DNA from 4 places in the Arthrobacter gyeryongensis genome. Region 1 is predicted to be linked to each of the others. Evidence: riboswitches for the same ligand, from Rfam matches in the RefSeq annotation. Region 1 holds a riboswitch; each other region holds the start of a gene.
What was found. Region 1 has a riboswitch for S-adenosylmethionine ahead of metX (homoserine O-acetyltransferase MetX). Riboswitches for the same ligand answer to the same signal wherever they lie in the genome.

Region 1 (7,278 bases):
CCATCCGCGGGCGGCTGCTCCAGCAGATCCTCGACGGACAACTTGGCCCGTGCATGGACCTCAAGCCGGACCTCGTGAGCATCTCCGCAGGCGGCAACGACCTCATCCGCCCCGGCGGCGATCCCGACACCCTGGCCGAGAAACTCGATGCCGCCGTACAGACCCTGGGCTCCGAAGGCGCCACCGTGGTTCTCTTCAACGGCCCGGACACCGTGTCCTCAGTACTCGGCCGGATCCGCGGCAAGGTGGCCATCTACAACGAAAACCTCCGCACGGTCGCCGCCCGCCACGATGCCGTGATCGCTGATATGTGGTCCCTTCGCCAACTCTCCAACTCCCAGATGTGGGACGAAGACCGCCTGCATTTCTCTCCGCTCGGCCACCACACCATCGCCGCGATGGTCCTCGACTCACTCAATGTGCCGCACAACCTCGAGCCGCTGTTCCCCAAGCCGCTCCCCCAGCGCAGTTGGCGCGAAGCCCGCTCGGGCGACCTCGTATGGGCACGTGAGTATTTTGTCCCCTGGGTCATCCGCCGGATCCGGCACCAGTCCTCCGGCGACGGCATCCTGCCGAAACGCCCGACGCCGGGACCCGTCTTCGGCCCTGCCGACACCTTCCTGCCCCGGAGTTGAGCGGGAACCACAGGGCGGGTCACAGGGAGCGGGGCTAAGCTGGTGAAAGACCTAGGAGGCCTCTACCGTGAACAATTTGATCTTCTGGATCATCGTCTGCTCTTGGCTGATTCCGATGGGGATCCGCATGTACAACCGATCGCGCCAACGCAGGCTCCGGGACTTCCCTCCGCAGAATTACCCCGCTCAGCCCTATCCTCCACGGAACTACCCCGTCGGATACCCGGAGCTGCCCCCGGTAATCTTCCCGGCTGAGCCGCAACCCCCGGTGGCGACGCCCGTACCGCAGGCCGCTCCGCCGTCGTCGGCTGCTCCGCAAGCGAACAGCGCGACCCAGCCGAACAGCGCGCCCCAAGGCTACCGGGCACGGAAACTGGCCGAACTGGACCAGGAGTACAGCGACGGGAAAATCGCCATGGAGGATTACATGAAGCTCCGCCAGGAGATCATGAACGGCTGATTCAGCCGAAGAAGGCTTCGCGCAGCTGGGGGCCGAGCTGGCCGATCTCGGTGAGGAAACCGTCGTGCCCGATCGGCGCCTCGATCACATGAACGGGGACTCCTCCGGGCAAGGCCTTGGCCAGCTCGTGCGATTGTTCCGGGAAGTAGAGCCGGTCCGAGTCCACCGAGGCAACGAAGAACTTCGCTGTAGCCACGGACAGCGCATCCTCCAATGAGCCGCGGCCGCGGGTGATGTCGTGGCTCATGAGGGCCTCGGTGATGGCGATGTAGCTGTTGGCGTCGAAGCGCTGGACCAGCTTGCGTCCCTGGTGGTCCAGGTAGCTTTCCACCTGGTAGCGGCCCCGGTCCCCTAATGCCGCAGCCCGAAGGGGTGCCTCGCCGCCTTGGGCGTTCCGGCCGAAGCGGAAGTCCAGTTCATCCGCTGAACGATAGGTGATGTGGGCGATCCGCCGGGCAAGGGCCAGCCCTGCCTCGGGCGCGGCCTGGCCATAGTAGTCGCCGCCGTTGAAGTCGGCGTCCTGCCGGATGGCGAGCGTCTGGGCCTGCGCGAACGCGATCTGTTCGGCAGTGCTGTACGCCCCGATCGAAATCACGGCGCATCGCTTGACGCGGTCCGGATAGCTGACGGCCCATTCCAGTGCGCGTGCACCGCCCATGGACCCACCTACGACGGTATGCCAGCTGTGGATCCCCAAAGCGTCGGCCAGCCGGGCTTCGGCTACGGTGCTGTCCCGCAGGGTCACGAGCGGGAAGCGGGAGCCCCACGGCTTGCCGTCAGGAGCGCTCGACGACGGCCCGGTGCTGCCGTAACAGCCTCCCACGATGTTGACGGAGACCACGAAGTAGCGATCCGTGTCGATGGTGGCGCCGGGGCCGACGAGTTGCTCCCACCAGCCTTCTTCGTCGCTCTCGCCGCGGGCCACATGGGTGCTGCCTGTCAGGGCGTGTTCCACCAGGACAGCGTTGGAAGCGTCGGCGTTGAGCCGCCCCCATGTTTCGTACGCAAGGAGGACCTCCGGCAGGAAACCTCCGGCCTCGAGTTCGAGCCCGCCCACGGAAACATACTTGACGGTTCCGTCCTGGGTACCGGAAAGGGGTATGGCTGTTGCAGCAATTGTCATTCGTTGACACCTCACATCGCGCTTGCCCGCCGCCAACACAGCGAAGGGCCAGGTCTTCACCCGGGGCACCCCGCCGCGATTGGAGGGTTGCCGGCCAGCAAGCCGGGGCTGTCGCTGGCACTCATGACCTATAGGAAGAGTCTAGGAAAACCGGACCCCTTCTGACGAAGATTATGACACCTTTGTGACACTTGACCGTGTTTTGTTCACGAAGAAGGGACCTAGGAGGCCAGCCGACGAAGATTCCGCCCGCCGGCCTCTTGCACCATCCGGAGCGGTACTAGCTGCCCTTCGCCGCCCGGAATCCTGACTCGAGGTCCGCGAGGATGTCGTCGATGTGCTCGATCCCGACGGACAGCCGTACCAGGCCCGGGGTCACTCCGGCCACGGCCTGCTGTTCGGGGGTCAGCTGGCTGTGTGTCGTGGACGCGGGGTGGATGACCAAGGATCGGACGTCGCCGATGTTTGCCACGTGCGAATGCAGTTCCAGGGCGTCCACGAAGCGTTTGCCGGCGTCGATCCCGCCGCGGATGGTGAAGGACACCACCGCGCCGGTGCCGCGGGGTCCGTACTTCCGCCCGCGTTCGAACCACGGACTGGAAGGCAGCCCCGCGTACGCGACCGATTCGACGTCGTCGCACCCTTCGAGCCATTGCGCCACTTTGGTGGCGTTGTCCACGTGGCGTTCCACCCGCAGGCTGAGGGTTTCGATTCCTTGGGAGATGAGGAAAGCGTTGAACGGGGACACTGCCGAGCCGAGGTCCCGCAGGAGCTGGACCCGGGCCTTGAGGATGTAGGAGAGGTTCGCGCCGAGGGCACCGTCCTTGCCGAGGTCGCGGGCATAGACCAGGCCGTTGTAGCTGGGGTCCGGAGTGTTGAAGTTGGGGAACCGCTCGGGGTCCTTGCCGAAATCGAACTTGCCGGAGTCCACAATGACGCCGGCAATGGCGGATCCGTGCCCTCCAAGGTACTTGGTGGCCGAATGCACCACAATGTCCGCGCCCCACTCGATGGGCCGGATCAGGTAGGGCGTGGCGAGGGTGTTGTCCACGACGAGCGGGACTCCGGCTTCGTGCGCGATGCGGGAGACGCCCTCGATGTCCAAAACGTCCTGGCGGGGGTTGGAGACGACTTCGGCGAAGAACAGCTTGGTGTTCGGCTGCACGGCGTCGCGCCAGTGGTCGAGGTTGTCCGGGTCCTCGACGAAGGTGACCGAGATTCCGAATTTCTTCAGCGTGTGCGCCAGCAGGTTGTAGGTGCCACCGTAGAGGCTCGGGCTGGCGACCAGGTGGTCGCCAGCCTCGGCGACGTTGAGGATAGCGAACGTTTCCGCGGCCTGGCCGGAGCTCAGCAGGAGTGCCGCGAGTCCACCCTCCAGGCTCGCTATGCGCTGTTCCACCGCATCCTGCGTGGGGTTGCCGATCCGGGTGTAGATGGGTGCCAGCTCGGCCAGCGCAAAGCGGTTGGCCGCGCTTTCCGCGCTGGGAAAGACGAACGAAGTGGTCTGGTAGATGGGAAGTGCCCGGGCGCCGGTGGCGGCGTCCGGCTCCTGGCCGGCGTGGATCTGGCGCGTTTCGAATGACCATCCTTGGGACATGCGGACTCCTGGTTGTCGGGGCTCTTGCCGTGCTTCAACCTGCCGGGTTGAAGTATTCCGCCTGCCGGCGTTCGGTTGCCGCCAGTCTAGGGACGGTGTTGCGGGCTCCGGAAGCTTTGTGACGAACACGGTAGTTTTCGGTCCCGGCGCGTCCTGAAGTGACTCTGAGCTGCCTTTTCGATACATCCCACCTTGGTTAGGCTTGACTTAGCTGAGAGCTCCATCACAAAGTGCCAAGATGAAGCCATGCGCATGGATCACGTCTCTTACGCTTGTGAACGAGATGGCCTCTTGGCCACCACCGAGCGAATTTCCGCAGCATTGGGAGTGGACGCAGTCCGGGGCGGAGTGCATCCGCGCTTCGGTACCCGGAACATGATCATCCCCCTTGCTGACCACAAATACCTGGAAGTTGTCGAGGTCCTAGACCACCCGGCATCCGACAAGGCACCTTTTGGACAAGCCGTCCGTGCACGCTCCGCCGCAGGAGGCGGTTGGATGGGCTGGTGCGTCGCTGTTGACGACCTGAGCCCGTTCGAACAGCGGCTCGGACGCGCCGCCGTCCCCGGCAACCGCAAGTTTCCGGACGGCCGCGAACTCGTCTGGTCGCAGATCGGCATCCTGGGACTCATCGCCGATCCCCAAGTTCCGTACCTGCTCCGCTGGGAGGGCGACCCTGCACTTCACCCGTCCCTCGTCTACCCAAGCGACGTCAAGATGTCCAGCCTCACCATTGCCGGCTCCGCGGAGCGCGTTACCGAATGGCTCGGAGAACCCGTGGAGAAGCCGCTTGAGGACGTCGCAGTCCAATGGATGGCTCCGCACGGAACGCCGGGCATCATGTCGGTAACGTTCGAAACCGCCAACGGAGCCGTCACGATCTGACGGACCCTCGCATCACCTTCTGAGGGACATCGGGCGAGGAGGCCCGGAAAACTTCGGCCGCCATTATGCGGGTGCCAATGACGTCACCCCGCAATGGCGGCCGAAACCTTTTAAAGCGCCTCAGCCCAGCCCGATGGCCTTGCCGAAGACACTGAAGCCGACGAACGCCACAATGTCCAGGAGGGCGTGGGCCACCACGAGCGGCATGACCCTTTTGGTCTTCGTGTAGATCCAGCCGAACACGAGGCCCATGACGGCGTTGCCGATGAAAGGTCCGAAGCCTTGGTACAAGTGGTAGCTGCCGCGAAGGAGCGCGCTGAGCACGATCGCCAGCGGGGTGCTCCACCCGAACTTCCCGAACCGGTCCAGGAGGTAGCCCACCACGATCACTTCTTCGACGACGGCGTGCCGCACCGCGGAGAGGACCAGCACCGGCACGGTCCACCAGTAGGAGTCCAGGCCGCTGGGGATGATCGCTGTAGTGATCCCCAGGGCGCGGCCGGCCGCATAGAGCCCCAGCGACGGGATCCCGATCAGCGCGGCGAGGCCTAGTCCTTGCAACGCGTCGCGGCCCGGGCGGGCGAAGTTGAAGCCCAGCCGGGTGAAACCCGAGGGGCTCTCAGCCGTTTGGCGATGCAAAGACAGAAAGTAGAACACCAACACCACCGGGACCAGGGCGAACGCGATATCCAGCAACTGGTAGGTGAGGTCGAAGTACTCGCGCGTGCTCTGCGAGCGGTTGAGGGTGGACGTCGCATGGGCCAAAGGCCCCTGGGTCATCTTGTCCAGCAACTGCACCACGGAGTACACAGCCGATTGGCCGAGGGACAGGCCAAGGACAATCAGTACTTCGGCGCGCAACCGGCGCGTTGAGGCTAGGAGCATGCTCCTATCTTGCCTTCATTTGCCTGATGTTTCCCCTGAGCCGGGTCCCCGGATGTCCGCTTGCATGGGCCGGGCGTCTCCTGACCCTATGCTTGGTGGGATGAGCGCGCCAGCACGAATCTTCATGATCCGGCACGGCCAGTCCGCCGCCAACGCCGACACTTCCATCTACAACCGTGTGCCCGATTACCGCATCCCGTTGACGGAGCTCGGCATCGAGCAGGCACGGGCCGCGGGTGAGGCACTGCGCAGGAAGCTCGACGGCGAACCCGTGTGCGTTTATGTCTCGCCGTACCTTCGGGCATACCAGACCCTCGAGGCACTGAATCTCGACAGCCTCACGGAAAGGGTCATCGAGGAGCCCCGGCTGCGTGAACAGGACTGGGCCAACTTCCAGATTGCCGGAGACATCGGGGACCAGAAGGAGCTCCGCAACCTCTACGGGCATTTCTTCTACCGGTTCCGCGAGGGCGAATCAGGCTCCGATGTCTACGACCGGATTTCCTCGTTCATGGAAACCCTGTACCGGCATTGGGAAAAACCCGACTACGCACCCAACACCCTGCTGGTAACCCATGGCCTCACCATGCGGCTCTTCTGCATGCGATGGTTCCACTGGTCGGTGGAGTACTTCGAGTCCCTCAACAACCCGGGCAACGCGGAGCTACGGACACTTGTCCGCAACGACCAGGACAAATACGATCTCGACACGCCGTTCAGCCAGTGGGTGCAGCGCAGCACGGACGAAACCGTGCTGAACGCTCCCCCGATGGTCTTCTGACGGGCACAACGCCGCTAGGCGTCCTTGGCCACGATTACTTCGGTGCCGCCGGCTTCAAATGCAGCTTTATCCTCTGCCGTGATGCCCGAATCCGTGATGAGCCGGCGGAAATCGTACCCGGCCATCGCCGCGAAGGCACGCTTGCCGATCTTCGTGGAGTCGGCGAGGACATAGGAGTCGGTGGCGCGTCGTGCCATGACCGTATTCACCATGGCTTCTCCCTCGTCGGTGATGGTGGGGCCGATTTTCGGATCGACTCCGTTGACGCCGATGAAGGCGATGTCCAAGGCAACCTTCTGCATGATGACATCGGTGTAGGGCCCGACAAGTTCGTAGGAACGCGGGTTCAGGATGCCGCCGGTGACCATGATCTTGATGTTGGGACGCACGGCAAGCTGGGCGGCGATGTTGATGGCGTTGGTGACCACCGTCAGCATGGGCCGGTTGGAGGGCGCGTTCAGGTCTTCGCGGGTGGACAGCACCTGGGCCAGGGCCGTGTTGGTGGTGCCACCGCTGAGTCCGATCACTGCCCCGGGCATGATGAGCTCCGAGGCTGCCAAGGCAATCTGCTGCTTGGCCTCAGCGTGATCATCCCTGTTGTAGCGCCCCGGAAGTTCGTAGGCCACTGATCCCGTGGTTGCGCCGCCGCGGGTACGGCTCAGGAGCCGCTGCTTGGCGAGGCTGTCCAGGTCACGGCGCGCCGTGGCTGGAGAGACCGCCAGACGGGTCACGATATCCTCGACCTCAACATGCCCTGACTCAGCGAGGAGATCAAGGATGGCTGTCAGTCGATCGTTGCGGGTCATCACGAACCTTCCGGAAATTGGGACTAATTCACTTTCGCGAACAGCGTCAGCAGACGTGCGGTTTCCAACACCAGGGCGTCCCGTCCGGCCTTGATGTACTTGCGGG
Region 2 (7,278 bases), on a different contig from region 1:
TTGTGCCGCCATGGCCTCAGTAGTTAACTAGTTGCGCCGGGCAAGCTGGATAAACGTCTGGTGCGCCGGTTCTGGGGCCGACGCACCAGACTTCCCCTTCTCAGGATCCGATGGGAGAAAGTGCCCGCACCAGACCGAAGAGGTCCTTGGGGTCATCGGGGTTCGCGACGAGGTCGATCTCCTCGAAAAATTCCGAACCCTCAACGGCATCGCGCAGATACCGCAAGGCGGAGAAGTCCTCGATCGCGAAGCCCACGGAATCGAAAATCGTGATCTGGTCCGTGGAGGTGCGGCCCGGCGCGTGCCCGCACAGGACCTGCCAGAATTCCGTGACGGGAAATTCGGCGGACATTTGTTGGATCTCGCCTTCAATCCGCGTCTGGGGATCGTATTCCACGAAGACATCGCCGACGCCAAGGATGGCAGCGTCGAGTTCGGTCTTCCCTGGGCAATCGCCACCGATCGCGTTGATGTGAACACCGGGCGAGACCTGGGCAACCGTCAGGATGGTGGCATTGGCCTTGTCCGCCGTGCACGTGGTGACGACGTCGGCGCCCTCCACTGCGTGGGCGGCCGAGTCTGCGATGGTGATGTCGAAGCCGAGGGGAGCCATGTTCCGGACGAATTTCTCCATCGCAGCCGGATCCGTGTCCCAGATCCTGACACTGTTAATACCCAGGGCCGCCCGGAAGGCCAGGGCCTGAAACTCCGATTGGGTTCCGGTCCCGATCATCGCCATGATGCGGGAATCGGGGCGCGCGAGTTTCTTCGCGACCATCCCCGACGTAGCCGCCGTTCGCAGCGCCGTCAGCACTGTCATTTCCGCAAGGAACGTCGGATAACCGTTATGGACGTCGGACAGGACACCGAAAGCTGTCACGGTCTGGAAGCCACGCGCTGGATTCGAAGGGTGTCCATTTACATACTTGAAGCCGTATGTTTCCTGGTCGCTGGTGGGCATCAGCTCGATGACCCCAAACGGCGTGTGACTTGCCACCCTCGGAGTCTTGTCAAAGGATTCCCACCGCCGGAAGTCGTCTTCCAAGTATTGAATCATCTCCGAGATGATGGTCTCCGGGCCTCGCCCGGCCGTCCAACGAACCATATTGCGGACATCGACAAAGCGCGTCATGTGCGCTCCTTTCCCTCATAAGCACTGTTGCTACGAGGCTACGGAGCGGCGATATGCATCCACAATTGCCAAAGTACGTACTTTTCATTGAAAAGCTGCGCAAAATGACGAACACATCTCTACACAATGCTCATTGGATACTGGCGTGCTTCAAGCGGTCGACTACCGCAGGACGGAACTGAGCAACAAACTTGTCTCGCTATTGACGATCCCTTCGATGCCGCGGATCCGGCCCAACACCTGGTCAAAGTCACTAAGGCTTTCTGTGCGCAGCTCGGCCACAAGATCCCAACCGCCATTTGTGGTGTGCAGTGCCCAAATCTCCGGAAGTCCCCTGAGTTGGCGAATGACTTTGTCAGCCGATCTTCCTTCCACGGCAATGAGCGCAATGGCGCGAATGGCAAGTGGATCGACCTCGTCGCGCACCCTCGCGGTGAAACCAACGATGGTTCCCGAGGAAACTAGCCGCTCGAGCCGGCTATTCACAGTGGCCCTGGCGACGCCCAGCTTACGCGCGAGGCTCGCCACGGACGCCCTGCCGTCCTCCCGGAGGGCGGAGAGGAGCTGACGGTCAAGGTCGGTGAGTGCTGCCATAAAGATAAACGTATCGCCCATTCCCCAAGCGGGCCTGAGTCCGTAGGGTATCGACATGAGCATCTACATCAGCCCCGACTCTGCTGCATGGTCGCTGACGGCCATGGCGACTGGTGCGTCAGCGGGATCAATCGATGATGCAAACGGCATGTCCAACTTGGTGAAGGAAATCTACGAGACAGAAGGTTTCGAAGCCCTGTCGGGTGTGGTTTTTGCCTTGGCTCATCACAACAGCCTCTCGCTGCACGCGCTCGCCACGGCCACCGGGATATCCGTGCACGAGTTGCTGGAAATCCGGAAGCACCAAGGTTCCACTTTCCATCACTTCCCTACGGGAGTGGCGTCGCGGTTTGACGCCATTCCACCCCGGATCCAGGCAAGCCTTGAACCGCTGCCGAATGAAACCGACGCCTAGGACCCCCGGTTACGGAACATGACGACGGCCGGTGATGCAGGCCGCCGTCGTGGATGTTATTTTCTTCTTGAGTAATGAGCACCAGCGCGAAGCCCTGACTTGCTGGTCGGCAACCCTCTCTCCGGCGGGGTGCCTCAGGTGACTACTCGGCGTATCGACACTTTCGAACTGCAAGCGTGACTGAGGAGCACCAATGCCTGAACCCACCGAAGAAAAACTCTCGTACCGTCTCATCACGGGCCCTGACACGAAGGATTTCTGCGAGCGGATCTCCACCGCCCTCGCGGAGGGATACGTGTTGCACGGCAGCCCGGCCGCGACCTTCAATGGCACGGACGTGATTGTGGCCCAGGCCATCGTCCTGCCCGCCGCGATCGCGAGCGCAGATGCAGCAGTTGCCAACGCGGTAGACCAGCTCGATGAAGAGTTCGACGGCGAGGGGCACGCATGAGCTACGCAGGCGACCTCAGCCCGCACGATGCCTGGGCCAAGCTGGAACAAGGCGCCATCCTGGTGGACGTCCGCACCGAAGGAGAGTGGGCACACATCGGGATCCCTGACACAAAGGCGACGGAAAACGATCCCTTGTTCATCCAGTGGAACTTGGCCGGCGGCATTCCCAACACCCGTTTCATCGAAGAGCTGACGCAGCAGGCTCCGGAGGCGGACGGCACCGAACTGGTCTTCCTCTGCCGCTCCGGACAGCGTTCCATCGCCGCCGCGATCGCCGCAACACAGGCCGGCTACACCGCCTACAACGTCCTGGAGGGCTTCGAGGGCGAACCGGACCGCTACGGCGAGCGAACCGTGAACGGTTGGAAAAACCGTGGACTTCCGACGAATCTGGGGAACATCTAAGTGACTTTCAATCCTGACGCCGCCGGCTGGAGCCCTGACACCCAGGCAGTCCGCGGCGGTCTTGACCGCACCAACTTCCAAGAAACGTCCGAGGCCGTCTTCCTGAACTCCGGCTTCGTCTATGAGTCGGCCGCAGCCGCAGAGCGCGCATTCACGGGCGAGGACGAGCGCTTCGTCTACTCCCGTTACGGCAACCCCTCCGTGGCCACTTTCCAGGAGCGACTCCGCCTGCTCGAAGGCACCGAAGCGTGCTTCGCGACGGCGTCGGGCATGTCCGCTGTCTTCACAGCCCTCGGTGCGTTGCTGGCCGCCGGCGACCGCGTGGTTGCCGCCCGCTCGCTCTTCGGTTCCTGCTTCGTGATCCTCAACGAGATCCTGCCCCGCTGGGGCGTCGAGACCGTCTTCGTGGACGGCCCGGACCTGGACCAGTGGCGTGCCGCATTGTCCGAGCCGACAACGGCAGTGTTCTTCGAGTCGCCGTCGAACCCCATGCAGGAAATCGTGGACATTGCAGCAGTTAGCGAACTAGCCCACGCGGCGGGCGCTACCGTCGTCGTCGACAACGTCTTCGCCACTCCCCTGCTGCAGCGCTGCGGCGATCTCGGCGCGGACGTGATTGTCTACTCGGGCACCAAGCACATCGATGGCCAAGGCCGGGTCCTGGGCGGAGCAATCCTGGGCGCCAAGGAATTCATCGACGGTCCCGTCAAGCAGCTCATGCGGCACACCGGGCCGTCGCTTTCCGCGTTCAACGCCTGGGTCCTGACCAAGGGCCTGGAAACGATGGCGCTGCGCGTCAACCACTCCTCGGCGTCTGCGTTGCGGATCGCCGAATGGCTTGAGGATCAGCCGGCCATCAGCTGGGTCAAGTACCCCCTGCTGAAGTCGCACCCGCAATACGAGCTCGCGGCGAAGCAAATGAAGGCCGGCGGAACCGTGCTCACCTTTGAACTGCTGCCCTCTGCGGGGCGATCGGCGAAAGAGGCCGCCTTCGCGCTGCTGGACGGGCTCGCCGTGATCGACATCTCCAACAACCTCGGCGACTCCAAGTCCCTCATCACCCACCCCGCCACCACCACGCACCGCGCCATGGGTCCGGAAGGCCGCGCGGCCATTGGCCTGAGCGACGGCGTCGTGCGGCTTTCGGTGGGGCTGGAGGACGTGGACGACCTCATCGGGGACCTGGAAAGGGCCCTCAAACAGGTCTAGCCCGGCGGGTTAACCCGGCGCTTCGCGCCAGTCCTGGCGCACCCAGGTGAGGACGGGCTGCGGCTTGGTGTCGCTCTCGTCCCTCTCCGAGCGCATCGTGATCTGAACGGCGTGCTCGACGACGGCGGCCAGCCCGGCGGCGTCGGGCGTGCCCCCGTTGGTCTCGCTCCAGCGGCCGGCAACACCACGCTGTTCGATGGCGCCGTTGCCGCGGCTCAGGATGGCCGCCACGCCGGCTTGGACCAAGTCGAATTCGCCCTGCTCGGCGAGCACAGGTTCCAAGTACTCCACCAACGACCAGACGACGTCCGCGGCGGGCTCCGGGCGGAACGTTCCGAAGTCCAGCAGTTCGGAGCGAAGTCCGAAGTTGCTTGCCTGCCAGGACGCCATCCGCAAAAGCGCCGTGGGCACGGCCGCCGGCTCTATTCCGGCATGGTATTCACGAACAGAAGTCTCGACCAAGGCCCTGACGAGCACCGCGATGAGCGCCGCATCCTCGGCCCGTAGGCAGACATCGGCAACCCGGACCTCCACCGTGGGAACGTGCCGGGACAGCCTGGCGTCGAAGTAGACCATCCCCTCGTCCAGCAACACTCCCGTTTCGATGAGCCTCCTGACAACGCGTCGGTAAGCGGCCAAGGAACCGAAGATGGCTGACGGGCCGGAGGACGGCCAACGGTTCCACGCCTGCGTCCGGTAACTCTCAAAACCGGTAGCCAGCCCCCGCCAGTAAGGAGAATTGGCGCTCATCGCGGTGAAAACGGCGAGCTTGTCCCTGATCCTGTCAAGGACCATCACGCCTTCCTCCGGGGACTCGATCGAGGTGTGGACGTGGAATCCGCAGGTGAGCTGTTCGTGCGCCGTGATGCCGAAACGTTCGAGCATAATGGCGTAGCGGGGATCCGGGGTGGTGTGCAACGCGGCGTCCACGGGCGACGTGGCCAACGCGGCGATCCTTGCGCCGTGGCGGCGAGCGGCATGGCTCGCGAGGCCCCGCCCCCTGCGGATCTGGTGCAGGAGCTCTGCGTAGCTGCGGCATGGCCGGGTCTGGGTTTCGATCTGCTCGAGCTTGAGCTCGTGGCTTAGGCCGGTATCGGGGCCGTCGATCTCCTCAAGGGGCGGACCGGCTTCGGGGCCGTCCTGGCCGTCGTGGGCAGGGCCGTCGTGGGCAGGGCCGTCGTGGGCAGCGTCGTCGTGGGCGGGGGCCGAGAGGAGCGCGTCGGCAAGCGCGAGCGGCTCGCCGGTCACGGGATCGACGATCAGCAACTCCTCTTCCACACCAAAAGTGCGCACGGATCAATTGTGCGCCATGGCAGCCTTGCGGAGACAGAGGCTGGTCCGGGCTTGGGCGGGGGCGGCTGGTGGAGTCAGGATTTCGTTGGCATCGAGGGATTCTGCTGGATCATTGGGGGCAGCGTGGGAGGAAAGCCCCTATTTTCCGGGCATAGTCGATAGCCGGCCCCTGGATGATCCAGCAGAATGTCGGCCAACTCGTCCACATATGGCACATTCCTTGGGACTTCATCTGCAATTCCATGGCTAGCTGGATCCATGGACGCCCTGGATTTCCTCTCCTCAGTGGGCGGCGTCGCCCGCGTGGGTCTGCTTCGCGCCAACGGCTATACCCCCTCAGCGATCCACAAGTTGGCTTCCGCCGGGGCACACCAACCACGAAAGGGAGTGTGGGCCCTCCAGTCGGCGGATCCGGAATACCTCACGGCGATCCTCAACAACGGGCATGTCACGTGCGCGAGTGCAGCTTTACGCTACGGCCTGTGGATCAAAGACAAGCCCATGCGCTTGCATCTGGCTACCCGTCACTGCCGGGGCAGGGGATTCGTACGGCATGGCGGCCTTCGACTGTCTCCGGAGGCCGCCGTCCCCTTGGCATCGGTCGAGGATGCAGTAATTCACGCATTGATCTGCTTACCCGAGGTGGATGCCATTTCGATCGCGCAATCGGCCATAAAGCAGTTCGGCGTCCCGCAGGCCATGATCGAAAGCGAAATCTCCGCCAACTACTACGGAAACGCCAGAAGGCTGTTGGCAAAGGCAGACGGGCTGTCCGAATCGGTACCCGAGATCAGCGCCCGCCTGCTATTCGAATCAGAAGGCCTGACATTCCGCCGCCAAGTCCGAATCCGCGGCGTGGGGCGTGTGGACTTTCTGATTGGCAGGCGATTGATCGTTGAAGTCAACGGCTACGCCTTCCACAGCTCCCGGGAGGCGTGGAGAAAAGACATGGCGCGCCTGAACGCTGCACAAGCGCGTGGCTTTGACGTCCTGAGCTTCGCCCCCGAGAAGATCTGGAACAACCCGGAGCAGGTGATGGAGGAAATCCGCGCCGTTCTGGCCTTGGACAGCCAACGGAAGTGATCGCAACGACGGATTCTGCTGGATCATCGCCACGGCGCGGAAGGCAGACCCTTTGTTTTAGGGGCGTGAGCAAGGCCCGACTCCCGATGATCCAGCAGAATGTTCCGCCGGACCATGGCCGAACTCAGAACGACCATCCGACCCCCATCAGTCCTGGAAGTACTCGATCTTGGCGCCGATGGTGTTGAGCCGCTCGGCCAGGTCCTCGTATCCGCGCTCAATCACGTAGATATTGCGCAACTCGGACGTTCCGCGGGCCGCCAGCATCGCCAACAGCAGGCAAGCTGCGGGTCGAAGTGCCGGAGGGCATCCGACTTCCGCGCCACGCCACTTGGTGGGGCCATTGACATAGATGCGGTGGGGATCGAGGAGTTGGACCTGGGCGCCGAGCTTGTTGAGCTCAGTCAAGTAGATCGCCCGGTTCTCGTATACCCAGTCGTGGATCATGGTCTGGCCCTCGGCGTTGCCGGCAATGACCGCGAAGAACGGCAAGTTGTCGATGTTTAGCCCCGGGAACGGCATCGGATGGATCTTGTCTTCCGGGGCGCGCAACCGCGATGGCTTGGTAGTGACATCCACCAGGCGAGTCCGTCCGTTGCGGGCAAAGTACTCCCCGGAGATGTCGAGCTGCTGGCCCATCTGCTCAAGCGTGGCCAGTTCGATTTCCATGAACTCGATGGGGACCCTGCAGATG
Region 3 (7,278 bases), on a different contig from region 1:
CGGCCGCGCGCGCATCCTGGAGTGGGGACTCGCCGGCTTCACCCTCACCTCCGTCACGTGCGGTCTCGCCTGGAACGGGGAAGTGCTCGTGGTGTCGCGGGCCCTGCAGGGGATCGCCGGGGCACTGCTTGTCCCGAGTTCGCTCGCCATGATCGTCACGTTCTTCTCCGGGCCCGCGCAGTCCAAGGCAATCGGCCAATGGTCCGGCTGGACCAGCGCGGCCGCCATTGTCGCCCCGTTGATCGGCGGCGCATCCGTCGATCTGCTGTCCTGGCGCGTCATCTTCTTTATCAATGTGGTTCCGGCCGTCGCCGTCTGGCCGATCCTCGCGGGGCTGCGGAAGTCCGATGCCGCCACGGACACAAGCAAGAAGATCGACTACCTCGGCGCATTCCTGGCCATGGTGGGACTCGGTGGCCCGGTCTACGCTTTCATCGAACAAGGGCGCATGGGCTGGAGCAACATGGTGGTCTGGATGCCGCTCGCCGTCGGAGCCGTTGCCTTGGTCCTCTTCCTGATCCACGAAGCCAGGACACCGGAACCAATGCTGCCCCTTCGGCTCTTCGGCATCCGTAATTTCGGTTGGGGAAACATCGCCACGCTGGCCATTTACGGCGCCCTGTCCCTCGGCTTCTTCGCCGTAGGCATCTACTTGCAGCAAGTGGGAGGGATGAAAGCAACCACTGCGGGCATCGCGTTGCTTCCCGCGACCGTCCTCCTGATGCTCACGGCCTCATTCTTCGGCGGACTGGCCGGCAAGTACGGTCCGCGGTGGTTCATGACTGCCGGGCCGTTCATCTGCGGAGTCGGTTTTCTCATGACGTTGGCCGTCCAGGAGCCATTAAACTACTGGACGCAAGTGCTGCCCGGGCAGATCGTCTTCGGGATCGGCCTGAGCACCTTGGTGGCGCCCCTCACCGCGGCCATCCTCGGCGCGGTACCCACCGACGAGGCAGGGATCGGTTCCGCAGTGAACAACGCCGTTGCCCGTATCGCAGGCCTGATCTGCATCGCGTTTGCCGGGCTCATCATCGGCCCGGTCTTCACCCGCCAAGGCCTCATGAATGCCGTGGTGGTCACGGCCGTGCTGTTCTTCCTCGGCGCGGTGGCATCCGCCGTCGGGATCCGGAACCCGGTCTTGGGCGTCGCGGTGGTGGACTCTCCGGAAGGTCAAGCGCCCGACGACGGCGGGACGGCTGCCCGGCGCGCCTGAACAGCCCTTTCTAAGACGCGCTTTCCAAGACTCCGGCTTTCCAGGACACAGTTTCGTCAGCGTTCCGCGAGTACGCAGCCTTCGTGGACGGCGTCCGTGGCCACCCAGAGCGCCGACGCGACCTCATCGGCGAGATCGTAGTCGCGGCTGCCCGGACCTTTTCCGATCCGGACCACGAGCGCACCGCCGAACGGTTTGCGGCCAATCACCTCGATGCTGGCATCGAGGTCGATTTCCTCGGCAGACAGGTACCGCAGCAGCTCCGGGTTTTCGTCGCTGATCCGGGTGATCTTCCCGGAATGGCCGTCGTCGAGCTCGATCATCCGGTGCGCATGCGGCAGGCTCACCGAACCGTCCGCAGCGGGGATGGGGTCACCGTGGGGATCGCGTCCGGGGTTGCCCAGCTTGGCGGCCATGCGATCGATGAAGGTGTCCGAGACGGCGTGCTCGAGCATCTCGGCCTCGTCGTGGACTTCATCCCAGCTGTAGCCCAACTCCCTCACGAGGTAGGTCTCGATCAGGCGGTGCCGGCGGACCATGCCCAGGGCAAGCTGCATTCCCTGGGGGGTCAAAGTAATGGCGCTGTAGGGCTGATGGTCAACCAGGCCTTGGTCCTTGAGCTTGCGGACCATCTCCGAGACGGAGGAATTGGCGACACCGAGCCGCTGCGCGAGCTGTGAGGACGTGATGGGTTTGTCCTGCCACTCCGTAAAGGAGTAGATGACCTTGACGTAGTCCTCGATCGAGGAGGAGGGCGCACTGGTCTTCACGGTTCCAAGCCTATCGTGAACCGGCGGCATCAGACTTTCCGCGCCCGCCAGCTCAGCGTGAGATAGGGCAACGGGATGACCTCGCCCTCGGCATGGCCCAGATGTTCGAAGAGGTACCACCGGAGGTTGCCCATGACCTTGGCCCGGGTGGCGTCGTCCGCCCTCAGGTAGTAGCTGCGCGACTTCACGAGTTCGAGGATGTCCGCCGGCGTCACCGGATCCTCCCAACGCGTCACGTGGCTTTCGAGGCCGGCGAACTCCGGGCCCACCACAGGCCGGAAGTCCGGTTTGTGGACGTCGCCGGCATGCATGATGCGGGACAAGCGATGGACCCAGGGCACTGACGTGTCCAGTTGGTTCCAGATCAAGCCGATGACGCCCTGGGGCCGAAGGATCCGGGCGATCTCGGTGCTGGCGGCGAAGGGATCGCACCAGTGCCAGGCCTGGGCAGCGCTGACGACGTCGAATGCTGAGTCCGCCAGTCCAGTTGCCTCGGCCGTACCCTCCAGGGCGATAACGTGTGGATACGTTTTGCGCAGTTGCGTGAGCATGTCCGTGGAGGGGTCCACCGCGGACACCGCCAGCCCACGCTCGACCAGAAGATCGGTGAACTTTCCGGTGCCGGCGCCGATGTCTGCCGCGTCCCGCGCGCCCTCCGGTAGCAGCCAGTCAGCCGAGTCCGCAGGGTAGCCGGGCCGCACACGGTCATAGTGTTCCCCGCCGTCCTGGAAACTCCGGCCGAGCTCAAGGCGCCGTTCCTCATAGAGCTTGGGGCCGGCTGACGTGCCTTTGGGTCGCGGGGCCACGCAGGAACTCCTTCGTAGGACAGGAAAAATACCCTACGAATCTACCGCAATCAGTCGGTGCTGCAGGGAGCGGCTCCCGCGGTCCCGGGAGTGTTGGGAGCCCACTCCGGGTAGCTGCGGTGGTCGTTCGCCGGCACCCAGCGGCCGGCATCCACCACGTAGTCCCAGCCGAGGCCGTTGCTCTTGAGCGCCTGGATGCCCGCAATGAGCCGGGTGGCGTCTTCCAAGCGCGAGCCCACGCCGAAACTGGCTCGAAGTGATCCGGAGGGTAGACCGAGGCGCTTGAGGAGCGGGTGGGCGCAAAAGCGTCCGTCGCGCAGGCCAATGCCGTGCTCGGCCGCAAGATAGGCAGCCACAAGTCCGGCGTCGTAGCCCTGGAGCGAGAAGTTCACGACGCCGATGGTGTCCTGGGGATCCGTGTCGCTGAAGATCTGGTGCACGGTCACGCCGTCGATTTGCTTGAGGCCCTCGACCAGATGTGATCGGATGGCTGCCTCGTGGGCGTGCCATTCATCGTGGTCGAGGCTGGCGATGACCTGCGTGGCCCGGGCGAGTGTGGCCGCGCCGAGTACGTTCGGCGAGCCGCCTTCGTGCCTGGCCGGTCCTGTGGCCCAGCTGACGGAATCGAGGCGCGCTTCGCGGACGGCGCCGCCTCCGGCCAGGTGCGGTGTGCCGGCGTCGAGCCAGTCGGGACGGCCCACCAGGACACCTGCGCCGAACGGTGCATAAAGCTTGTGCCCCGAGAAAACCAAGTAGTCGACATCCGCTGCGGCGATGTCGATTCTGCGGTGCGGGGCGAGTTGCGCCGCGTCCACCACAATCCGCGCCCCGAATTCGTGGGCCAAGGCAGCGAGTTCCTTGATGGGCAGGATTTCGCCGGTCACGTTTGACGCGCCGGTGACAGCCAGAAGGCTGACGCCGCCGTGGGAGAGCGCTGTGCGGACATTGGCGACGGTCTCGGACAACGTTCCCGCGGCAACGATGCTGCGGTGGGGGACACTTTGCCACGGGAGGAGGTTGGCGTGGTGCTCGATGTCCAGGTAAAGGACTTCGCCAATTTGTCGACCGTCCTCAACCGGCAGGCAGCCGGCCAGTAGATTGAGGGAATCGGTGGTGTTGCGCGTGAAAATGACCGAATCGTCCGGCCGCCCGCCAACGAAGTCACGGACGATGTTGCGGGCGTTTTCATAGACCGAGGTGCTGATTTGGGAAGCATAGCCTGCGCCGCGGTGGACGCTCGCGTAGTACGGCAGGATCTCGTTGAGGTATGCGGAAACCACCGTCAGGGCAGGTGCGGAAGCGCCGTAGTCAAGGTTGGCGTAGCGGATGTGGCCGCCCTGGATCAAGGGTGCCTGCAACTCCGCGCCGGTGACCGCGGCGAGTGGACGCGATGCCCGGGGGAGGGTTTCACCGCGGTGCTGCGCAGATTCGTTGTTCAGCGAAAGAGCCGCGGAAGTAAATGTGGCTGTGCTCATGGGACCTCACTCAAGAGGGACCCCTGCGTGCAGGGGGTCCGCGCTTGCCGCATCCGTTCCGGACCGGCCGGGTCGTCACCCGGGGCACCCCGCCGCGATGGAGGGTTGCCGGCCAGCAAACCGGGGTTTCGCGCTGGCACTCGTGACCTGTAAAGAGCGTAGGACACCGGCAAGGCTCATTCCAATGTGACCGGCGATTGTTAAGCGGATTATTACACCGCGGGAAAAAGGTGCCTTCTGCCGAAGAAAAAACAGCGGACACCCCCAAAAGGGGGCGTCCGCCGTCGTTTATTCAGTGGAGAGACTGGACTAGAGGAGGTCGTCGAGCTCGGGGTTGAGCCTCTTGAGGACCTCGGAGTGCAGGATCGAGTTGGTGGCGACGGCGTTTCCGCCGAAGGGACCATCCGCACCGTCCAAGGACGTGAAGCGCCCGCCGGCTTCCGTCACGATCGGCACCAAAGCCGCCATGTCGTAGACCTGGAGTTCCGGTTCGGCGGCGATGTCCACGGCGCCCTCGGCCACGAGGCAATACGACCAGAAATCGCCGTACGCACGGCTGCGCCAGACATCGTTCTCGAGGCCCAGGAAGTTGTCCAGTTTATCGTGCTGCTTCCATTCGGAAAGCTCGGAGTAGGAAAGCGAGGCGTCTTCGAGCCGCGACACGTTGGAAACCTTCAACCGGGTGGCTGCGGCGAGCGACCGGCCCATGTAGGCGCCCGAGCCCTTGGCCGCCCACCAACGCTTGCCGAGCGCCGGAGCGCTCACGAGTCCCACTACCACCTCACCCTCGTCCACGAGGGCGATCAGCGTAGCCCAGACGGGTACGCCACGCACGAAGTTCTTGGTCCCGTCAATGGGGTCGATGATCCAACGCCTCGAGCCGTGGCCCGTGCTGCCGAATTCTTCCCCGAGGACGGCGTCGCGGGGGCGGGAGCGGGAGAGCTGCCCGCGGATTGCTTCCTCGGCTGCTTTGTCGGCATCGGTGACGGGGCTCAGGTCGGGTTTGGTCTCGACCTGGAGGTCCAGTGCCTTGAACCGCTCCATTGTCAGGGAATCGACGGAGTCGGCCAGGACGTGTGCCAGCCGCAGGTCGTCGTTGTAGCTCGAATCGGGTTGGGTCATGGTTCCAAACTACCGTCTATTCGCCGGTGAGCCGGGGAGGTAGGACGGCAGGCGCGCAGTTAGTTGACCGTACCCAATTCCTTGGTCTCCTGGGCTTCCATGCGCGGGTCCGCGCCGAGGAGCCGGCGCAACGACGCCAAGCGGGCCGGACCTGCCTCGCCGGCGTGGCCGTCGGCCACCCAGGGATCCAGTCCGCATCGAACCGCGGAGGCATCGTGCTTGCAGCCTCGCTCGCACATCTCCGTTCCGGGTTCCAGATCCGGGAAGGCATGCAGGATGCGGTCCGGGTTCACGTGGGCGAGGCCGAAGGAGCGGATGCCGGGCGTATCGATGATCCAGCTGCCACCGGGGGCATCGCTGAGCTTCAGTGCGAGGGCGGAGGACGAAGTGTGCCGTCCCCGGCCCGTCACGGCGTTGACCCCGCCCGTGGCGCGCTCGGCGCCGGTGAGGGCATTCACCATCGTGGACTTCCCGACGCCGGAATGGCCTAGGAGAACGGTGACCTTGCCGTCGAGGTAGTCCCGTAATTGGCCGACGGCGTCGCCATCAAGGCGGGCGGAGAGGCCGTCGTCTGAACGGGCATCGATGCCGGAGGCGCCGGCGTCGGCCGTCCGGCTGATGATGATGGGGAAGCCAAGGCTCACATAGTTGGCGAGCAATTCCGTCGGATCCTTGACGTCCGCTTTGGTGACGAGCAGCAGCGGCTCGATTCCGGCGTCGTACGCTGCCACCAAGGCGCGGTCGATGAATCCGGTGCGCGGCTCCGGGTTGGCGGCCGCAACCACCACCACGAGCTGGTCGGCGTTGGCGACAACGGCCCGTTCGATCGGATCCGTGTCGTCGGCGCTTCGTCGCAGGAGGGTCTTTCGCTCCTCGACGCGCACGAGACGGGCGAGGGTGTCCGGGGCTCCGGACACATCGCCGACGAGGGCCACGAAGTCTCCGGGAACCACGGGCGAGCGCCTCAGTTCCCGGGCGCGTGCGGCAATCACAATGCGCTCGTTGTCCGAGCTTTCGCCCACGATTGCGGTGTAGCGGCCTCGGTCGACTGTGATGATGCGCCCGATCACGGCGTCGTCGTGGCTGGGGCGGTCCTTCGTGCGGGGGCGTGTGCCCTTCTTGTTGGGGCGGATCCGGACATCGGACTCATCCCAGGAGCTTGCGTCGCGGGCCATCGTTAGTTGCTTGTCTCCGTTGAAACGGTGTCCGCGCCCGCTGGGCCGGCACTGAGCATCGATGCCCAGATTTGCGGAAATTCGGGCATGGTCTTGGAGGTCGTCGCGATGTCTTCAACCTGGACACCCTCGACGGCGAGCCCAAGGATGGCGCCCGCGGTAGCCATGCGGTGGTCGGCATAGCTGTGCACGACGCCGGCGTGCAGCGTCGCGGGCCGGATCACCAGGCCGTCGCTGGTTTCCTCGGCGTCGCCGCCAAGCCGGTTGATTTCCGTGACGAGCGCGGCAAGTCTGTCCGTTTCGTGGCCCCGCAAATGAGCGATGCCGGTGAGCCGGGAAGGGCTGGTTGCCAGGGCGCACAATGCCGCAACGGTAGGGGCGAGTTCGCTGGTTTCGTCGAAGTCCGCACCCAGGATCTCCGGGCCGCCGGTGACGGTCAGCGTGCCGTTGTCCAGCGTGACAGTGGCACCCATGGTGGCGAGGATGTCCCGCCAGAGGTCCCCGACTTGCGTTGTGTTGGCCGGCCAGTTGGGGATCCGGACAGTTCCCTTCGTGGCCAACGCCGCGGCGAGGAAGGGACCCGCGTTGGAGAGATCCTGCTCGATCCTCTCGTCGAACGCCTGGATGGTACCGGGGGCGACGCGCCAATGGTTCGGCACGGTGTCATCCACCTGCACTCCGACGCCGCGCAGGACCGAGACGGTCATGTTGATGTGG
Region 4 (7,278 bases), on a different contig from region 1:
GGAGATCCCGGTCGATTGGGCCCTGGACGATTGGGAACAATACGCGTTCTACCCGGGAGTAACCGGAAGCGGAGTCATCGAGAGTCCGGCCAAGGTCTTGGAGATGTGGACCCTCGAAGCCGAAGCCCACCACGCCCAAGGCAGTTGCTTCGTCTTGACCAACCACCCGTTCATCTCCGGCCGTCCATCCAAGGCCGTTGCCTTGGAGCAGCTGATCGACCGCGTCAAGGCCTTGGACGGGATGTGGGTGACCACCTTGGAGCGGATCGCCGAACACACCAAGGCCACGGTCAACGAGATCCACAGCCACGCCCGGATCGAGGTGCCCTCCTACCCAGGCGCAGGAGCCAGCTTCAAGCCTGCCCGTTTGCTGGAAACCGCCCCCAACTAAGCCCAGGGCCTGGACTGGGCTACAGATCGCTCCGGCACGGGGCGGTGTGGAGTTTGTAGAGCCCGTTCAGGTCTCCGGCTGCCAAACCATCGGGGGCGCCGATCTCGGGGTACATGAGCTGGATGGGGTCCTCTATGTGGTCAAGGCCCACCACGTGGCCAAGTTCGTGTTGAATCACGGCGGAGACGTAATGGGCGCCCCCGGGGACGCCCAGCAGTTCCGTGATTTGCGGGGCGTCGAGGTCCAGGCTTCCCGAGACGTAGCTCTTAGGCCCGGTGCCGAAGCTGTACATGGTGCTGCCGCCGGTTCCGATGACGGTTCCTGCCAACGCCGGAGCCGCTTCGGGAGTGGTCCAGGAAATCAGCATGGGCGCCCAACGATCTCCGTAGAGCGCGGGCTGGTAGGGCTTGCGCTTCTCGGAGGGGTTTTCCGTGCTGGGGCCGTCGTCAACGAATTTGAGGCCGGTGGCGGCGGCGATCTTGGCGATGGCGTCGGCGATGAGCCCCTCGGATCCGGCCGGGGCGAGGGCTGCGTTGACTACGTAGTGCAGCGGCCGGCACGGAGAGTAGCCCACGGGGGTGCCGTCGGCGTTGGTGGCCAGGAACTTGTAGGAGCTGCTGGCCACGGCAGGCTTCGCGGGGGAGCCGAGCGGGTGCCCGGCTTCCTCCAGTCCAGGCGGCGGGGTATCCGGCGCGCGGGCCGCTTTTTGGGGCGCCTGCCCGGGAGCCCCGTCCTGCCCGGGGGTGCTTGCCGTGGCATGGGCGGAGGGGCCAAGGTTCGGAAGCAAGCCGGTGATGCCGGGGTCGCCCCGGAGGAATCCACTGACGAGCACGGCCACGGCGGCGACGACCGCCACCACCATCAAGTTTCGGAATAGCGCCAGAGCGGTACTGGGGCGCTTGGGCGGCGGGCCGCCGTCGTACCCGTAATTTGAATGCAAGTCTTCCCCCAAGTCCGTGCGCCGGCGCCCCATCGGGCCGGCGCTACTAACCGATGACTGCGCCGAAGACGAGTCCCAGCCCATACGTTGCCGCGGCCGCACCGAGCCCGATGGCCAGCTGCCGGAGGCCGCGGGTCAGCGGCGAGGTTCCGGACAACAAGCCGACGACGGCGCCGGTCGACAGAAGCGCGATGCCCACCAGCGTACCGGCCACAGCAAGCGCCGCGAAGCCCGTCATGCCGAAGATGAACGGCAGGATGGGCACGATGGCGCCCGAACCGAAGAAGCAGAAGCTTGAGATCGCGGCGCCCCAGGCGGAGCCTACGGCCTCGTGCTCGTTGACGGTTTCTTCCACTTCGGGGTGCAGCGAGAGGCTGGGATCGCAATCGCAGCTGTAGAGGCCCATGCGTTCGGCGGCCCGGTGTTCGGCAGCTTCGCGGGACATGCCCCGGGCCAGATACACAAGGACCAGCTCATTGTGCTCAATGTCCAGGGCCGGGGCGGCCCTCAGCGTGGCCTGGGTGGGGCGGGTGGCCTTGAGGAGCTCGAGTTGCGAGCGGACCGAGACATACTCGCCGGCACCCATGGACAGTGCGCCCGCCAGCAGGCCGGCGATACCGCTGAACAGGACCACGGTGGCGGGAACGCCGGTGGCCGCCATGCCCATCACGAGGGAAAGGTTGCTGACCAGGCCATCATTGGCGCCGAATACGGCGGCGCGGAACGTGCCTGACAACCTGTTGCGGCCGCGTGTCGCCAGGCCACGGACTACTTCTTCGTGGATCTGTTCGTCAGCCGCCATGGCGCGGGTCGCTGCTGGATCCTTCGCGTAAGGCGAGCGGCCTTCAGCCCGTTGGGCGAGGGCCAACACGAACACCGATCCAAAGTTCCGGGCCAGGAAGCCGAGCATTTGGCTCCGGACCGAGGCCGCCTTCGGCATGCCGGCATGTTCGCCGAGGAGCTTGAGCCAGTGTGCCTCGTGGCGGCCTTCAGCCTCTGCGAGGGCCAAAAGGATTTCGCGTTCCTCGCCGTCTCGGCGCTGCGCCAGTTGGCGGTAAACGGCGGCCTCGGCTCGCTCATCCGCCAAGTACTGCCGCCAGCGCTTGATGTCCGACGACGACGGGGGAGTCTTGGGGGCAGCTACGTCTTGCGATGGACTGCTTGAGTCCTGCGGATTGTGTGAATGCGAGTTGTCTGGATCTGTCGGGTTCTGTGGATCTGCGTGCGGGTGCACCGGGACTCCTGGGTTGCTGGGGCGGGCTTCATCGCCTCATTGCGGCTCCACTCTATCGCCAATTTCCGCGGCTTTTCGGCCGGTAATCCTCACTGGAGAATTTAGGTCAGCCTCAAAAACAGGAGGCTCCCGGGAAGCCTTGACCGCGGCAAGGGGCAGTGCTGGGATGGATGGACAGGGTCCACGAATTGGCGGGGTAGCGCTGGACGGCTGCCTCCTATGCCTGTGCGATGGGCTCAGCGGCACGTCGAACGGAGGTTGCACCATGGACAGCACCGAGACCCACGCCCGCCACCCCGACCGTCCCACGGTCGAGGCCGATCCCGCCTATGACTACAACGAGGACCTGGCGGTGGACGAGGACTGGGAGGACCAATCCGAGGTTCTCGACGACGACGAGCGGCCGGTTGCCCTCGATGCCGACGAACACCGTGATGCTGAAGATATCGAATAGCCCCGGCTCGCTGAACCGACTTGCTAAGCCCCGGTAGCTAAAACGCGCTCAGGATGAAGTGCTTCTGCACGCCTGCCCGGTGCCCGGTTGCCGCCACTGTGAGGGTGAGTTTCCGTGTCGCCGGGAACCAGCGGGCGGGTTGCACCGCTCTCGAAAGTGCTTCGGTGATGAGCCGCGGCTCATGATGCCAATAGCGTTCCAAGTTCCCGTCCACCACGAACGTGATGGAGCCTTGGGACAGGTCGACGCCGGGAATCACCCGGACGAACTCGTCCACCCGCCGGGGCCGGGGCAACAATAGGGTGCCGGACTGGGTGGTGCGGTCGGCGGCGGCGCCGTTTTCGAAAGGCATGGCCTTCTCCCGTGGAGTTGCTCTTGCCCGTTCGGTTGTCTCTGGTCCGAGCCGGGCCGCTTCTTCATCCGAACCACCCGTGAACATGGGGTTGGCGTGTGGCAAGTCGGAGCTTGGCACCACATCTCTTGAAGCTCTTCCTACTGTACATGCGGCAGCGGCACCGCGCCCTCAAGGAGAAGGTGCGGCGCCGCCGTCGTACTTGATTCTGTGAAGTTTAGTGGCTGGCCACCGGGTGGGCTTCCAAGGGGAGTTCCTCCACGGCCGCTCCGGCAACGCGGCGGTCCCATGCCTCGCGGACCGCGGGTTCGGTGGGAGGCGTCAGCAGGGAGACCACAACGTACACCAGCAGCGAGGCTCCGAGGCCCCAGTAGATGGGATCGTTGGCGTAGACGCCGTCTTCGCTGGGGATGATTCCCGTGGCGTAGGCGATCAGCAGGCCCAGCGTCAGTACGGATCCGACCGCCATGGACCAGGCCGCGGCAATACCGGTGCCGCGCTTCCAGACCAGGCCACCCAGGATGGCAACGAGGAGTCCACCCACGAGGATGTCGTAGGCGATGGTCAGGGCCACCACGACGTCTTGCGCCGCCATGGAGATCAACACGGCCACGATGCCCAGGCCAAGGACCCAATACCGGTTGGCCTTGACGTCGTGCTCGGGGTTCTCGGTGTCGTCGGTGTTGATTGTCTTGCCGAACCAGCTGGCCACGAACGGGACTACGTCGGCGCGGGCAACGGTGGCTGCGGCGATGAGGGCACCGGAAGCGGTGGACATCATGGCCGCGACTGCCGCGGCCATGACGAGGCCGCCGATGCCGATCGGCAGGATGTGGGTGGCTACCTCGGCGTAGACAACGTCCTTGCCAAGGGCCTTTACGTCGATATTGGGCAGGGCCACGCGGGCGGCAAGGCCGATCACAGCTCCGGCGACGCCGTACAGGACGCAGTAGATGCCGGCAGTGGCGCCGCCCCAACGGGCCACCTTGGGGGTCTTGGCGGTGAAGACGCGCTGCCAGATGTCCTGGCCGATCAGCAGGCCCAGGGTGTAGACCACGAAGTAGGTGATGATGGTCTGCGCTCCGATGCCGTCCAACTGGAAGAAGCTGGCGTCAACGCGGGCTCGGATGCCGTCGAAGCCGCCTGCAGCGTTGAGGACGAACGGGAGCATGAGGAAGAAGATGCCCACTGTCTTGATGATGAACTGCACCTGGTCGGCGAGGGTGATGGACCACATACCGCCGATCGTGGAGTACACGAGGACGATGGCGCCGCCGACGGCGATGGCAAGCCAGCGCTCCCAGCCGAAAAGGACAACGAAGATGGTGGCGTAAGCGCCAGTGGACGTGGCGCACAGCATGAGGGTGTAGGCCAGCATAACGATGCCGGAGGTTTGCGTGGCGCGCTGGCCGTATCGCAGGCTCAGCATCTGGGAGACCGTGTAGATCTTCAGCCGCTGGATAGTACCGGCGAAAAGCAGGCTCAGGAGGAGCACGCCAGAACCGATCGCGACCACCAGCCACATGCCGGAGACGCCGAACTTGTAGCCGAGACCGACGCCGCCAACCGTCGATGCGCCCCCAAGGACGACTGCGGCCATGGTGCCGGTGTAGAGCATCGGACCGAGGCGGCGTCCTGCCACCAGGAAGTCGCTGTTGTTCTTGGTGCGCGACTTGCCCCACCAGCCGAAGGCCAGCATGGCGAGCAAATACACCACCACGATCGCAATATTGATGAACGAAGAGTCCACGGTTGGCTCCTGAAAGTGATGCGCAGAGCTCTGGGGGAATCCGACGCCGGTCCGCGGGGGTTCGTGCGGGGTTGCGGAAGGTCTCTGCGCTGGTGATTGGGGAGAGTAGCCTGTGATGTGTGCCTCACAAGCAACACTTGTTGCCTATGAGGATACGTAGTGATGCGAGTAACAGTCAAGGCGCTGTCTTGCACAGCGGACTCATCGGCGGCCCCCCGGCTAGCCAAAGGCCCTGCCACGCGGGCGATCCGGCTACTATTGCTGCAATGACAGGGCCGCATAAACGGCCTGAAAGGTTCGTGAATGAAGGCTCTCCCCGTTGAACCGAGCAATGTCCCCGTTGCCATCGGTTCCAGAATCCGTGCCGCCCGCCAATCGCAGCGGCTCACCATCGAGCAGGTTGCCGACGCCACTGGCCTCACCAAGGGGTTCCTGAGCCGTGTGGAGCGTGACCTGACATCGCCGTCGGTCGCTTCCCTTGTGACCCTTTGCCAAGTTCTTTCAGTGTCCATTGGAGACCTTTTCGCCGCACCGGAGACGCACCTGACCCGGCGCGACGACGGGCCGCGGATTTCGCTCGGTGGCCAGGGAATCGTGGAGCGGCTGCTGACTGCCCGATCGGAACGGCGGTTGCAGATCCTGCAGGCCTCCATCGAGCCACGCGGCCGCGGAGAAGCCGAGCTTTACGCCGTCGATTGTGACGTCGATGTCCTGCACGTCGTCAAGGGCCGGATCAAATTGATCCTCACCAACGAGGAGTACGAGCTCGAAGAGGGAGACACGCTGTCCTTCCCGGGCCGCGAGCCTCACACCTGGGTCAATCCGACGGACGAGCCCGTCGAGGTGCTCTGGATCCTGGTGCCGGCAGCCAGCCGCTGACACTGGCGCCTTGCCCAACCGCCGTACGAGGCCGACACGCGGCGTGTAACACGCCTGAAATATGACTGACTTCAGGATTTAACCCTTGGGTCTTTGGTGTTACGTGCCTGAAATGAACGGTGCCGAATGCTGAAACAGGGCGACGGTACGTTCGAGTCAACGCAACTTGTCAAGGTCGGTAACCCGTGGGGTACCAGGACCTGTTCGTTTTAAAAATGGTCTCGCCGTGCGGGCGCCATGGAGCGCCGTATATGCAGGAAGGCTCCCGAAATGAACCCAGTATTCTTCAGCGTAGGGCTGGATGTGAACCCCCAGACCCTCGATCCCGGCGCAACAGCCTGGATGCTTGCAGCTTCCGCCCTCGTCCTTCTCATGACGCCAGGCTTGGCGTTCTTCTACGGCGGCCTAGTCAGGATGAAGTCCGTCCTCAACATCATGATGATGAGCTTCGGTGCCATCGGCGTGGTCGCGGTGGTCTGGGCCCTGTGGGGCTACGGACTCGCGTTCGGCCCGGATACCCTGGGCGGCTTCATCGGAGATCCCTTCGCGAACTTCGGACTCAGCGGACTGGCCAGCGTCATTGGCGGGAAAGCCCCCGGGCTACCGGACATGGTCTTCATAGGATTCCAAGCCACGTTCGCCATCATCACGGTCGCGCTGATCAGCGGCGCTGTGGCTGAACGTGTCAGGTTTGGCCCATGGCTGCTGTTTGCCGGCCTTTGGGTCACCATCGTCTACGCTCCCATCGCCCACTGGGTCTGGGGCGGCGGGCTCTTCGGTTCCACCGGGATCATCGGCAGCAAGATCTCAGCCCTCGACTTTGCCGGTGGCACCGTCGTCCACATGAATGCGGGCATGGCCGGGCTGATGCTGGCAGTCGTGCTCGGCAAACGGCTCGGATTCATGAAAGATCCCAACATCCGGCCGCACAACCTCCCCTTCGTGATGCTCGGGGCTGGCCTGCTGTGGTTCGGCTGGTTCGGCTTCAACGCCGGTTCGGAACTGGCCGCTGATGGAATCGCCGCGCTCGCCTGGACAAACACCCTCCTGGCCACAAGCGCAGCGCTCCTCGGTTGGCTGCTTGTCGAAAGGCTCCGCGACGGCCACGCGACGTCCCTCGGCGCCGCATCCGGCGCCGTCGCGGGCTTGGTGGCAGTCACCCCGGCCTGTGGATTCGTGGATCCGATTGGCGCGATCGTCATCGGCGTCATCGCAGGTGCCGTCTGCGCGCTGGCCATCGGATTGAAGTTCAAGATCGGCCTGGATGATTCCTTGGAC

Region 2: another riboswitch for S-adenosylmethionine. It lies ahead of ABEA18_RS06465 (DUF1737 domain-containing protein); the one in region 1 lies ahead of metX (homoserine O-acetyltransferase MetX).
Region 3: another riboswitch for S-adenosylmethionine. It lies ahead of ABEA18_RS21935 (aminotransferase class V-fold PLP-dependent enzyme); the one in region 1 lies ahead of metX (homoserine O-acetyltransferase MetX).
Region 4: another riboswitch for S-adenosylmethionine. It lies ahead of ABEA18_RS03065 (hypothetical protein); the one in region 1 lies ahead of metX (homoserine O-acetyltransferase MetX).

Annotation. Positions count from the first base shown of each region.
Region 1 covers NZ_BAABKK010000015.1:131,285-138,562, reverse strand. Annotated here, with positions in the region: gene ABEA18_RS12320 (SGNH/GDSL hydrolase family protein) at 1-635, shown strand, start outside; gene ABEA18_RS12315 (hypothetical protein) at 703-1,095, shown strand; gene metX (homoserine O-acetyltransferase MetX) at 1,097-2,218, opposite strand; SAM riboswitch class IV at 2,232-2,347, opposite strand; gene ABEA18_RS12305 (bifunctional o-acetylhomoserine/o-acetylserine sulfhydrylase) at 2,499-3,815, opposite strand; gene ABEA18_RS12300 (VOC family protein) at 4,062-4,700, shown strand; gene ABEA18_RS12295 (CPBP family intramembrane glutamic endopeptidase) at 4,821-5,585, opposite strand; gene ABEA18_RS12290 (histidine phosphatase family protein) at 5,686-6,366, shown strand; gene ABEA18_RS12285 (DeoR/GlpR family DNA-binding transcription regulator) at 6,381-7,172, opposite strand; gene ABEA18_RS12280 (class II fructose-bisphosphate aldolase) at 7,196-7,278, opposite strand, start outside.
Region 2 covers NZ_BAABKK010000009.1:117,886-125,163, forward strand. Annotated here, with positions in the region: gene ABEA18_RS06450 (ornithine cyclodeaminase) at 101-1,132, opposite strand; gene ABEA18_RS06455 (Lrp/AsnC family transcriptional regulator) at 1,295-1,726, opposite strand; gene ABEA18_RS06460 (hypothetical protein) at 1,782-2,141, shown strand; SAM riboswitch class IV at 2,212-2,324, shown strand; gene ABEA18_RS06465 (DUF1737 domain-containing protein) at 2,335-2,592, shown strand; gene ABEA18_RS06470 (rhodanese-like domain-containing protein) at 2,589-2,999, shown strand; gene ABEA18_RS06475 (O-succinylhomoserine sulfhydrylase) at 3,000-4,208, shown strand; gene ABEA18_RS06480 (glutamate--cysteine ligase 2) at 4,218-5,501, opposite strand; gene ABEA18_RS06485 (endonuclease domain-containing protein) at 5,760-6,584, shown strand; gene ABEA18_RS06490 (UDP-N-acetylglucosamine 1-carboxyvinyltransferase) at 6,732-7,278, opposite strand, start outside.
Region 3 covers NZ_BAABKK010000034.1:1,038-8,315, forward strand. Annotated here, with positions in the region: gene ABEA18_RS21920 (MFS transporter) at 1-1,213, shown strand, start outside; gene ABEA18_RS21925 (metal-dependent transcriptional regulator) at 1,270-1,983, opposite strand; gene ABEA18_RS21930 (class I SAM-dependent methyltransferase) at 2,013-2,789, opposite strand; gene ABEA18_RS21935 (aminotransferase class V-fold PLP-dependent enzyme) at 2,840-4,264, opposite strand; SAM riboswitch class IV at 4,300-4,412, opposite strand; gene hisN (histidinol-phosphatase) at 4,574-5,386, opposite strand; gene rsgA (ribosome small subunit-dependent GTPase A) at 5,446-6,561, opposite strand; gene aroA (3-phosphoshikimate 1-carboxyvinyltransferase) at 6,564-7,278, opposite strand, start outside.
Region 4 covers NZ_BAABKK010000004.1:126,838-134,115, reverse strand. Annotated here, with positions in the region: gene ABEA18_RS03085 (polysaccharide deacetylase family protein) at 1-391, shown strand, start outside; gene ABEA18_RS03080 (matrixin family metalloprotease) at 411-1,253, opposite strand; gene ABEA18_RS03075 (VIT1/CCC1 transporter family protein) at 1,378-2,565, opposite strand; gene ABEA18_RS03070 (hypothetical protein) at 2,831-3,019, shown strand; gene ABEA18_RS03065 (hypothetical protein) at 3,057-3,371, opposite strand; SAM riboswitch class IV at 3,386-3,505, opposite strand; gene ABEA18_RS03060 (sodium:solute symporter family protein) at 3,589-5,121, opposite strand; gene ABEA18_RS03055 (helix-turn-helix domain-containing protein) at 5,425-6,000, shown strand; gene ABEA18_RS03050 (ammonium transporter) at 6,271-7,278, shown strand, end outside.